DNA from 2 places in the Shewanella sp. Actino-trap-3 genome. Region 2 is predicted to be linked to the other one. Evidence: predicted binding sites of a transcription regulator. Region 2 holds the regulator's gene; the other holds the start of a gene.

Region 1 (5,501 bases), 800 kb from region 2:
GCTTAGGCGTTTTAGGTATTGAGAAGGCGTGTGACTGCGACGACCCATGTGATAGCCGCAAACGCCGTATGGAAAAAGAGCAAGCTCGAAATGAGTTGCTTAATCAAAATCGAATTATTTAACGACGTTTGTCATTTAAAGCCTAGGTTACCAAACTAATGCTTTGTAAAGAGCCTTCATTTTGAAGGCTTTTTTTATGTTTGTGTATTACTAGTGAGTTACAAATCTTAGTTATAATGATAATGGTTATCAATAGTAAGTGTGTGAAAAGAAAGGAAAATTTGCCTTTTCCCCTATAGTGTTTTATTCTATTTGTAATTGATCTAGATCACGTTATTTATCGAGGGCATTACTATGAAAGGTCATCCTAAAGTCATTAGCCAACTCAATCGAGTACTTACCTGTGAGCTGACTGCCATTAACCAATACTTTTTACATGCACGCATGTTTAAACATTGGGGATTGGAAAAGCTTAATGAGAAAGAATATAAAAAATCGATTGAAGACATGAAGCATGCTGATAAGCTGATTGAACGTGTATTGTTTCTTGAAGGTTTACCTAATCTGCAACAATTAGATAAATTGCGTATCGGTGAGCATGCTGAAGAAATGCTCAACTGCGATCTGGCGGCTATAACAGCACAAATTGCGCTTTTGCGTGAAGCCATTAAGGTATGCGAAACTCAGCAAGATTATGTTAGCCGCGATTTATTCGAAGATTTACTCGAAGATGAAGAAGAACATTTAGATTGGATTGAGTCGCAACAAGAGCTTATCAATCAAACGGGTATTCAAAATTATCTTCAATCACAAATTAACGACTAATAGGAAATTATCATGAAAGGCCATCCAGAAGTCATCGATGCACTAAATAGTTTATTAACCGGCGAGTTGTCTGCCATGGATCAATATTTCGTCCATGCTCATATGTACGAAGACTGGGGATTCAACGAACTGTATACCCGTATTTTGCACGAGTCAGACGACGAAAAGTTGCATGCTGCTAAATTAGTCCAACGGATTTTGTTTCTTGAAGGCACTCCCGATGTTGCCAGTCGTGAAGCGTTGAACATTGGTAAAGATGTGCAAGAAATGTTTAAAAGTGATTTAGCCTATGAATATCATGTTGCTGATCATTTACGTAAAGTGATCGCGCTATGCGAAGACAAAAGTGATTATCAAACTCGCGAAATTTTAGAGGTGTTGTTGGATGACACTGAGTCTGATCACATGTACTGGTTAGAAAAGCAATTAGGTCTGATTGAGCTGGTTGGTTTACAGAATTATTTACAGACCAAAATGTAACATATCTATTGATACTGGTTACCATTTACTAAAGCCCAACTGAGATTGGGCTTTTTTGTGTCAGTGAGACAATGATTGAATACTGTTTATATATACAGTATCATCATGGTAATTGAGTTAATGATGATGGTCATAGAATGCGTAAAATCATTCACATCGATATGGATTGCTATTTCGCTGCCGTTGAAATGCGAGATTTTCCTGAACTACGAGGGAAAGCCATTGCTGTCGGTGGCAGAAGTGATCGCCGAGGTGTAATAAGCACATGCAGTTATGAGGCCCGTCAATTTGGGGTGCGTAGCGCGATGTCCAGTTATCATGCACTGCAGTTGTGTCCGCAGTTAATTTTAGTGCCTGGACGCATGGAAGTGTATAAATCGGTTTCATTGCAAATTCGTGAGATTTTTCATCGATACACAGATCTCGTTGAGCCATTATCTTTAGATGAGGCTTACCTTGATGTCAGCGATTGCAACGTTCAGCAAGGCAGTGCCACATTAATTGCTAAAGCCATTCGCAACGATATTTTTGAGGCCACAGGATTAACGGCTTCAGCGGGTATTGCACCGATTAAGTTTTTAGCCAAAATCGCTTCCGATTTAAATAAGCCCAATGGTCAATATGTGATCACCCCCAATCAAATTAGTGATTTTGTAAAAGACTTGCCACTGAGTAAAATTCCCGGTGTTGGCAAGGTTACTTCAAAAAAGTTAGCCGATATTGGCTTAACCACTTGTTATGACGTGCAACAATATCCTAAGGCTCAATTAATTAAGGCTTTCGGTAAATTTGGCCATGTGTTGGCTGAGCGTGCACAAGGGATCGACTCAAGGCAAATTAGTCCACACCGAGTGCGTAAGTCTGTTGGGGTTGAAACCACCTTAGCCAAGGATATTTTTACCTTAGAACAATGTCATCAAGTGTTACCACAGCTTATTCAAGAACTCAGTGCTCGGGTACATCGCAGTGCTAATGACCGGCAGATCCACAAACAAGTTGTTAAGCTTAAATTTAATGATTTTAAACAAACCACAATCGAGCATCGCAGTGATGAGATTTCGATTAACTTGTTTCATGACTTGCTGCAACAAGCTTTGCAGCGTAGCCAAGGGCGGGGTATTCGTTTGATTGGCGTGAGTGTTGGTTTAGCCGACGTGACGTTGGCAGCGACAGATAATAGTGCGGATAAAATCACCCAGCTCGATTTACAGTTTTAACACTGGAACAATACAAAAATTAAAAGGCGACATTATTGTCGCCTTTTAGTTTGTTTATTGTGTTGATAACGTCATCACTAAAACGGATTAAGCATTTTTAGCTGGAATACGCTCTAGTACCGCAAGTAGCAATTGCCAGTACTGACCAACGGTGGTGATGTTGACCATTTCATCTGGGCTGTGTGGATAGCGAATGGTTGGCCCAATTGAGACCATGTCCATAAGTGGATAAGGTTGTTTAAATAAGCCACATTCAAGACCAGCATGGATCACCATGATGGTTGGGTCTTTTTTATAAATGTCGTTATAAGTTTCACGCACAATCGCCATAATGGGTGAGCTTGTGTCTGGCTTCCAACCGGGATAAGCACCACTTAGGTCAATGCTTGCACCCGACAAATTAGTCAGAGCGGTGAGCATTCCTGTGACTTCTTCACGACCAGAATCGATTAGCGAGCGAATAAGACACAAGATTTCAACGCTTTCATCTTCGGTACTGATCACGCCGATATTAAGCGAGGTTTCAGTCACACCTTGAACTTCATCACTCATGCGGATCACGCCGTTAGGGCTAGCATGCAATAAGTCGATTAAGGTATTTTGTGCCTCTTCATCCATCACTTTGGTGGGGGCGTCAATGGACTCTAGGCTTAGCACCATTGCTGGATCGACGAGCGCGAGCTCTTGTCTTACTAATGCTTGGAAAGCCTCCATCGCTTGATGTAATTTATCAACATTTTCAGCAGGAAGCATAAAGCTGATATGGGCTTCACGCGGAATGGCATTACGTAATGAGCCACCGCTAAAGCTGACAAGTTCTAATGCCAGTTCATCACTGTGTTTAAACAAAAAGCGGGCAAGTAGTTTGTTTGCATTGGCGCGACCAAGGTGAATGTTCACCCCTGAATGACCGCCTTTAAGTCCAGCTAATGTCAGCTGAAAACTGGTATTTGTGTGTTCAGGAGCTTGCCATGACATAGGTACGCTGATATGTGCATCAACTCCGCCTGCACAACCCATGTAAATTTCACCTTCTTGTTCAGAATCGGTGTTGATCAAGATGTCTGCATCAAGGTAACCCGCTTCTAAACCAAAAGCACCTGTCATACCGGCTTCTTCATCAATGGTGAGCAGGACTTCCAGTGGCCCATGCTTGATGTCTTTACTGCCTAATACCGCAAGCGCTGAAGACATACCAATGCCGTTATCTGATCCTAACGTTGTCCCTCTGGCTTTAACCCAATCACCATCAACATAGGCTTCAATTGGGTCCGTTTCAAAGTTATGTACTTTGTCAGCATTTTTTTGTGGCACCATATCAATGTGTGCTTGCAATACCACTATTTTACAGTTTTCCATTCCAGCAGTGGCAGGCTTACGGATGATTAAATTACCTACTTTGTCTTCAACAACCCCAAGGCCTTGGGCTTTTGCCCACTGTTGAATGTGTTGCGACAACGCATGTTCATGTTTTGATGGATGTGGAATAGCGCAAATTTGTTCGAACCATTGCCAAAGAGGCTGAGGATATAATTGAGTTAATGCAGTCACGAAACGCCCTCTAAGATGAATTTAGTCGATATACGACACAAAATATAATGTGATTTATTTTAACATATTCTGCGCGGTTACTTGATATTGCGACATCAATTTGCCAAGGTTTAGTCCACAAAACCTGTAAATAATTATGAACCCATCAATCTACCGGTATACCAATTGATTAAGGATTTTTTATGAACCAAGCAAACAAAGCTGTTACTGCATTTCAAGTCCCCATTATTGATGTCGCCAGTGATGAAGCCATTTTTGAAGGTGAAGGTTGGGATGCGGTAGTCGTCGTCGCGACAAGTTTGGCTGAGATTAAGCAAGATGAAATCAGTTTACTGGCGGCGCACGCCAGTCAAATCGATATGCGTGTCGGTAAAAGTGCAACACTATTATTTGCACCTGGCTTAGCTGGCGGTCGCTTGATTATCTCGCCCGTGACCGATAGCGTTAACGAGTACAGCGATGTCAGAATTTTTGCTAAAGCCGCCCGAGAAGGTATTGCCATTGCCAAAGCAGCGGGAGCCATTAAACCTTTGTTAGTGGTCCCTGCCGTGAGCGATAAACGTTTTGTCTATGCAGAACAAGTTGCAGCATTGGCGTGTGGGCAAGAGCTATGGCAACCCTTAGAGGCGCGAGAAGCAAAGTCATTACTACCAAGTTTAGAGGCTATCGGATTATTGAATACATCAGCACACAGTATATTACTTAATGCTGCGGAGTCCGGGCGAGTGTTGGCACGCGATCTCTGCGGTACAGAGCCTGAGCGGATGTCCGCTATTGGGTTTGCACAATATTGTATTGATGCTTTTGCTGATAGCGGTTTAGCTGTGTCTGTGATTGATCAAGTGGAGCAGTTGATGGCGCAATATCCCCTATTGAGTGCGGTTGGCAGAAGTTCATTTGGGGTTGAACGTCATCATCCTCGAGTGGTAAAGCTTGAATATGTTGGCGAAGGAACAATAACAAAAACGTTATTCTTTGCGGGCAAAGGGGTGATTTACGATACTGGCGGGGCTGACATTAAAGTGGCCGGTTCTATGGCAGGTATGAGTCGGGATAAAGGCGGTGCCGCTGCTGTCGCCGGATTAATGAAAGCATTGTCGATACTTAAACCCAAAGGTATCAAAGTGGTTGCAGAGCTTGGGTTGGTTAGAAATAGTATCGGCAGTGATGCGTTTGTCACCGATGAAATTATTACTAGCCATGCGGGTGTACGAGTTCGCATAGGTAATACTGATGCCGAAGGCCGTTTAGTGTTAGCTGACTTGTTATCACATTTGCGTATACAGGCACAAACAGCTGTGAATCCACAATTATTTTCGTTGGCAACATTAACCGGCCACGTCGTGCGCGCGTACGGTGGTTATCCGGCATTAGTTGAAAATAGCGCCGCTAAACAGCAAGGCGTTGGCGCATTATTAGCAGACGTGG
Region 2 (5,501 bases):
TTGTTTTTGTTCAACTAACCAATTATCAAAATCAGTCTCTGATAAGGCTTGTACCACAATAGGCATAAATCCATGGTCTTTACCGCATAACTCAGCACATTGACCGCGATAAGTTCCAGGCTTATCAATACGAGTCCAGGCTTCGTTGATAAAGCCTGGGTTGGCATCTTTTTTAACCGCGAAAGCGGGTACCCACCATGAGTGGATAACATCATCAGATGTCATCAAGAAACGCACCTTTTGGTTTATGGGCAGTACTAGCGGCTTATCGACTTCAAGGAGGTAATTTTCGCCTTTGGCCTCACGGCCATCAATTTGCTCTCTGGGGGTGGATAATGAGCTGTAAAATTCGATGTCTTTATCAAAATAGCTGTAGTGCCATTTCCACTGTGACCCAGTAATTTTGATGGTCAGATCGGCATCGCTGGGATCTTCCATGGCAATTAAGGTTTTAGTGGCTGGAATAGCCATTCCGATTAAGATAATGAAAGGGATGACGGTCCAAGCAATTTCCACTTTGGTACTTTCGTGAAAATTGGCCGCAACGGCACCTTTTGACTTGCGGTGATAAATCATCGAATAAATCATGATCCCAAACACCACTAACCCAATAGCACAACAGATGTAAAGAATCGTCATATGGAGGTCATAAACCTTACCACTGATATCTGTCACGCCTTGAGTCATGTTGAGGGGCATTTCTGTTGCCCCAAGCGGAAGTGCTACCCACACAACCAATAAAAAATACAACCATTGCTTCACAAGACTACTCCCCTGCTAATTGCAAAATAGCAACTACAAAGAAAAGTCACACAGTAAATCTCAGCTCTATGCAAACTCTTCGGTTCCCGAAAAAAGCTTGATGAACTCAAAGTACTTTGGTGGTTGTATACAGACTGTCTACGCTTTTATTGTTAGCTGTGCACCACACTTGTACCTACGACTGAACTTATCAATTTCTATTTGGATTATTTGTCTGGCAGTAATCTTGATTACTGTCATTTTATCCAATTAAGGATGAAAAATGTTTCATCCTTGTTAACCACATTACTTGTAGATTAAACATTGATCAAGATCACTTTGTTGGTAAATAGGCTAATAAAAGATGAAAAAAAGCCCTGAATTCAATGCAGGGCTTGGTAATTAAGGATTTATGCTTAGTGAAATGAGCAAAAATTACCTGCTTCATTTGTTAATGTAGAGTTAACAAATTGATGTTTGTGAGGTAAGTGAGCATTCACATCTTCAATTACCACGCCTAATGCTCGCGCGCTCTTAGCGACAATTTCCAATCGACGACTATCGCGAGCATCGAGTGAACTTGTCCAAGTAACCACTGCACTAGAAGTTCCGCTCGTGAGTGCTTTTTCCATGGCCCATAATGTTTCGACTTCATCTTTGGTGTGCACCAGTAAAATACGATCCATTCTCACTCCAGCACTGGCCAGCATATGCTTATAGCCTATGTGAGGTGGACTAATTAATACAACCCATCTGCCTTGCTGGCTCAACGTTGCCAGTTGGCTACACAATTGACTCAGTTCTGCTTCACCTTGGGTGACAGTTTGTAATGTTTGAATGGTTTGGTTGCCATGCAGATCTGTTTCAGTTAAATCTACCCATAAGCCTGGGTGACGTGGCGCTACGCCCATTAGTTTGTTCATGACCAATCTCCATTACGGATAACGCCAACTGCAAGCCCTTCGATGGTTAGGCTTTGGCAACTTAAATCTACTTTTATCGGGTTATAATCTTCATTTTCTGCATGCAGATAAATCATATTACCTTTTTGTTCAAATCGTTTTACGGTGACGTCATCATCAACACGCGCCACCACAACCTGACCATTACGCGCTTGTTGCATTTTATGTACAGCGAGCAAGTCGCCTTCTAAAATACCAATATTTTTCATGCTATCACCACGAACCCGTAATAAAAAATCTGCGGCGGGTTTAAACATATTTGGGTCAACTTGATAATATTGTTCTACATGCTCTTGCGCCAAAATAGGCTCTCCAGCAGCAACTTGTCCAATGAGTGGCAGACCGATTTCAAGCTGTTCTTCATGAGGTAAACGAATACCTCTCGAGGTACCAGGTATGATCTCGATAAAACCTTTTTTGGCTAATGCTTTTAAATGCTCTTCGGCGGCATTAGCACTTTTAAAGCCAAGACGACTCGCAATTTCAGCACGAGTGGGTGGCATACCTGTTTCGGTGATATTGTTTTTAATTAAGTCTAAAATTTCTGCTTGGCGCGGCGTTAACGGTCTCATGATGGTTCCTGTCTTTTTATACAGTGACTGTCATTATATACAGTGTTTTTGTTCGTGCAAGTATTAACCAACTCTTTTTTGTATATTGTTGGTCAAGTATCATTCAACAACCTGTTTCTATTAGTTATTGTGTATTGATTGTCTGATGTTATTTCCGATAGTGAGAACTCAAGCGTAAAGATAAATCGGTCTGATAGTGTAAGCAGGCTGGTTTCTGGTATCCTATACGACAATATTACAGTGGCTTATGTTGCGAAAATAACCATGTCAAAACCAGATTCAATATTTTTACGAGCGTTAAAATGGATTCAAAAATCGATGGTACTCACGGTTGTTGTGCCACATGATCCTTTTGACGATCTTAATTTAGATCCATCTAAACCTCTGATTTATGTTATGAAAACAGAATCAATCAGTGATGCCGCTGCATTAAGCGAAATCACTGAGAGCTTTGGTATGCCCAGTCCATATGAGCCACTGCAATTGGATGGCCTCAAAGTATCACGCATCGTTTGTCTTGAAGGCCGCAAACCGCTTTTTGGTAAACGCGAAAGCGGTGAAAAATTTATTAATAGTTTTACCAGTCTGTTAGCGCTTCATCGTCAATGTCCTGAGTTAGATATTCAGTTGGTGCCTGTGAGCCTTTATTGGGGCCGTACACCGGGTAAAGAAGATGACAGCATGAAAGCGGCTTTTTTTGAAAGGGAAAACCCGACCTGGCTGCGAAAATGGCTAATGATTTTGTTTCTAGGTCGCCACAATTTTGTTCAGTTTTCTAATGCATTATCGCTTCGTCTTATGGCTGATGAACACGGTACCGATAAAAGAATTGCTCACAAATTGATCCGTGTTGCGCGAGTGCATTTCCGCCGTCAACGCAAAGTGATGACAGGGCAGCAATTACCGAATCGGCAAGTGCTTTTTGCGTCGTTACTTAAATCTGATGCAATCAAGAAAGCCATTGAAGAAGAGTCGGTAAACAAAAAAGTATCTGTCGAGAAAGCCCGTGAAACCGCCATTGAATACCTTGATGAAATTGCCGCTGACTATTCTGATAGTTTTGTGCGCATTGCCGAGCGCTTCCTCACCTGGTTATGGAACAAATTATACAGTGGTATCAATATCAAAGGTGCAGAACAGATAAGGCAGTTACATCATGACGGCCATGAAATTGTCTATGTGCCTTGTCATCGTAGTCATATGGATTACTTACTCTTGTCATATATTTTGTATTATCAGGGTATGGTTCCACCGCACATTGCAGCCGGTATTAATCTTAACTTTTGGCCTGCTGGGCCTATGTTCCGTCGTGGCGGAGCATTCTTTATCCGTCGTAGTTTTAATGGCAAAAAGCTCTATACCGCAGTATTTCGTGAATACTTAGATCAGTTATTTGCTAAGGGCTATTCGGTCGAGTATTTCACTGAAGGTGGTCGTTCTCGTACCGGGCGTTTGCTAGCGCCTAAAACCGGTATGTTAGCGATGACTATTAATAGTGTGTTACGTGGCATTGAACGCCCTGTGACCTTAGTGCCTGTGTATTTAGGTTATGACCATGTGATGGAAGTGGCCACTTACCATAAAGAATTAAGCGGTAAGAAAAAGAAAAAAGAATCTGTTTGGCAGTTATTTGGGGCTCTGCGTAAATTAGGCAATTTTGGCCAAGGTTATGTGAACTTTGGTGAGCCGATTAATTTACAACATTTCTTAAACGAGCAGGCGCCAGAATGGCGTAAAGAGATTGCGAACGATCCTGATCAGAAACCATCATGGTTTACCCCATCGGTCAACTTACTAGCCAATCGTGTGATGACCAATATCAACGGCGCTGCTGCGGCCAGCTCGGTGACATTGACCAGTTTAGTGTTATTGGCATCAGAGCAAAATGCATTAGAAAGAAGCCAGTTAGAACGTCAGCTTGATTTGTATTTAGCATTACTTAACACAGTGCCTTATACCCATTACGCATCCGTTGCAGAGGGTAATGGCAAGTCAATTGTTGATCATTGTCTGTCGTTAAATAAGTTTGTCAGTACTAAGGACCTTATTGGCGAGATAATTTCGGTTGATGAAAAAGTTGCTATTACCATGAGTTATTACCGTAATAATATTATTCATTTAATGGCATTACCTTCACTCATCGCCAGTTGTTTAGTGCACTATGATGTGTGCGATCGCACCCGAATCCATGCCATAGTGATGGATTTTTACCCATTACTTAAAGCTGAACTTTTTATGGGTATTGATGATGTTCCTAAACATGTAGATTGCATTTTAGACTTTATGGTTGAACAAGGTCTGTTGAGCGGTAGCGATCAGTTGGTGATCACGCCTCACCATATTACTCAACTGTTACTGCTTGCTGAAACCATCAATGAGACGTTGCAACGCTATGCCATTATCTTTAATTTACTGGCGATAAATCCGGAGCTTGAGCGTTCAGGATTGGAAACCGATAGTCATATGTTAGCCCAACGTTTAGGGGCTCTACATGGCATTACCGCACCAGAATTTTATGATAAAAAGTTGTATAACACCTTGAGCGTGAAACTAAAAGAATTGGGATATTTATGCAGTGTCGAGAATCGTTCTGAAGTGATAAGAATTCGAGATAATGCCAATAAATTACTCAGTTCTTCAGTAAGACAAACCATTGTTGATAGTGTGGCAGCGGAGCACGGACAATAATGGCCAACCACATGAATGCAGCAAAGCATCGAGCTAGCGGTAAGTCAGTATTGGGTGGGGCGATGATTATTGCTGGGACCACAGTCGGTGCGGGCATGTTTTCCTTGCCGGTCGTTAGTGCAGGAATGTGGTTTGGTTATTCATTAGCCATGTTGTTAGGTGTATGGTTTTGCATGTTAATGTCGGGTTTGCTGTTATTAGAAGCCAATTTGCATTTTGAACCTGGCGATAGTTTTGACACCTTAACCCGCGTAACTCTAGGGCAGTTTTGGCGGGTGATTAACGGCGTATCTATTGCCTTTGTGTTGTATATTTTAACCTATGCTTATATCAGTGGTGGCGGGTCGATTGTTAATCACAGCTTATCGGCTCTGGGTGTGAGTTTGCCTCAGAGCGTGGCGGGTTTGGTTTTTGCTATTGTCTTGGCACTTGTGGTGTTTATCAGTACTAAAGCGGTCGATCGGATCACCACCATAATGCTCGGTGGTATGATGATCACTTTCTTCTTGGCTATCGGTAATTTATTAATCGACATTGA

What was found. Region 2 encodes LexA, which represses DNA repair genes until DNA is damaged. Its sites were predicted from a motif close to TACTGTATNNNNATACAGTA; they were not measured.
Region 1: a site for LexA is predicted at 1,386-1,405, ahead of dinB (DNA polymerase IV). Genes of this name have one in related genera too.

The regions. Positions count from the first base shown of each region.
Region 1 is NZ_PJCE01000001.1:2,098,812-2,104,312, reverse strand. Features, by position in the region: gene nqrM ((Na+)-NQR maturation NqrM) at 1-122, shown strand, start outside; gene bfr (bacterioferritin) at 355-825, shown strand; gene bfr (bacterioferritin) at 838-1,305, shown strand; gene dinB (DNA polymerase IV) at 1,443-2,522, shown strand; gene CXF80_RS08920 (aminoacyl-histidine dipeptidase) at 2,610-4,073, opposite strand; gene CXF80_RS08915 (M17 family metallopeptidase) at 4,256-5,501, shown strand, end outside.
Region 2 is NZ_PJCE01000001.1:2,900,052-2,905,552, reverse strand. Features, by position in the region: gene coxB (cytochrome c oxidase subunit II) at 1-762, opposite strand, end outside; gene CXF80_RS12415 (cell division inhibitor SulA) at 1,158-1,664, opposite strand; gene lexA (transcriptional repressor LexA) at 1,661-2,275, opposite strand; gene plsB (glycerol-3-phosphate 1-O-acyltransferase PlsB) at 2,540-4,963, shown strand; gene mtr (tryptophan permease) at 4,963-5,501, shown strand, end outside.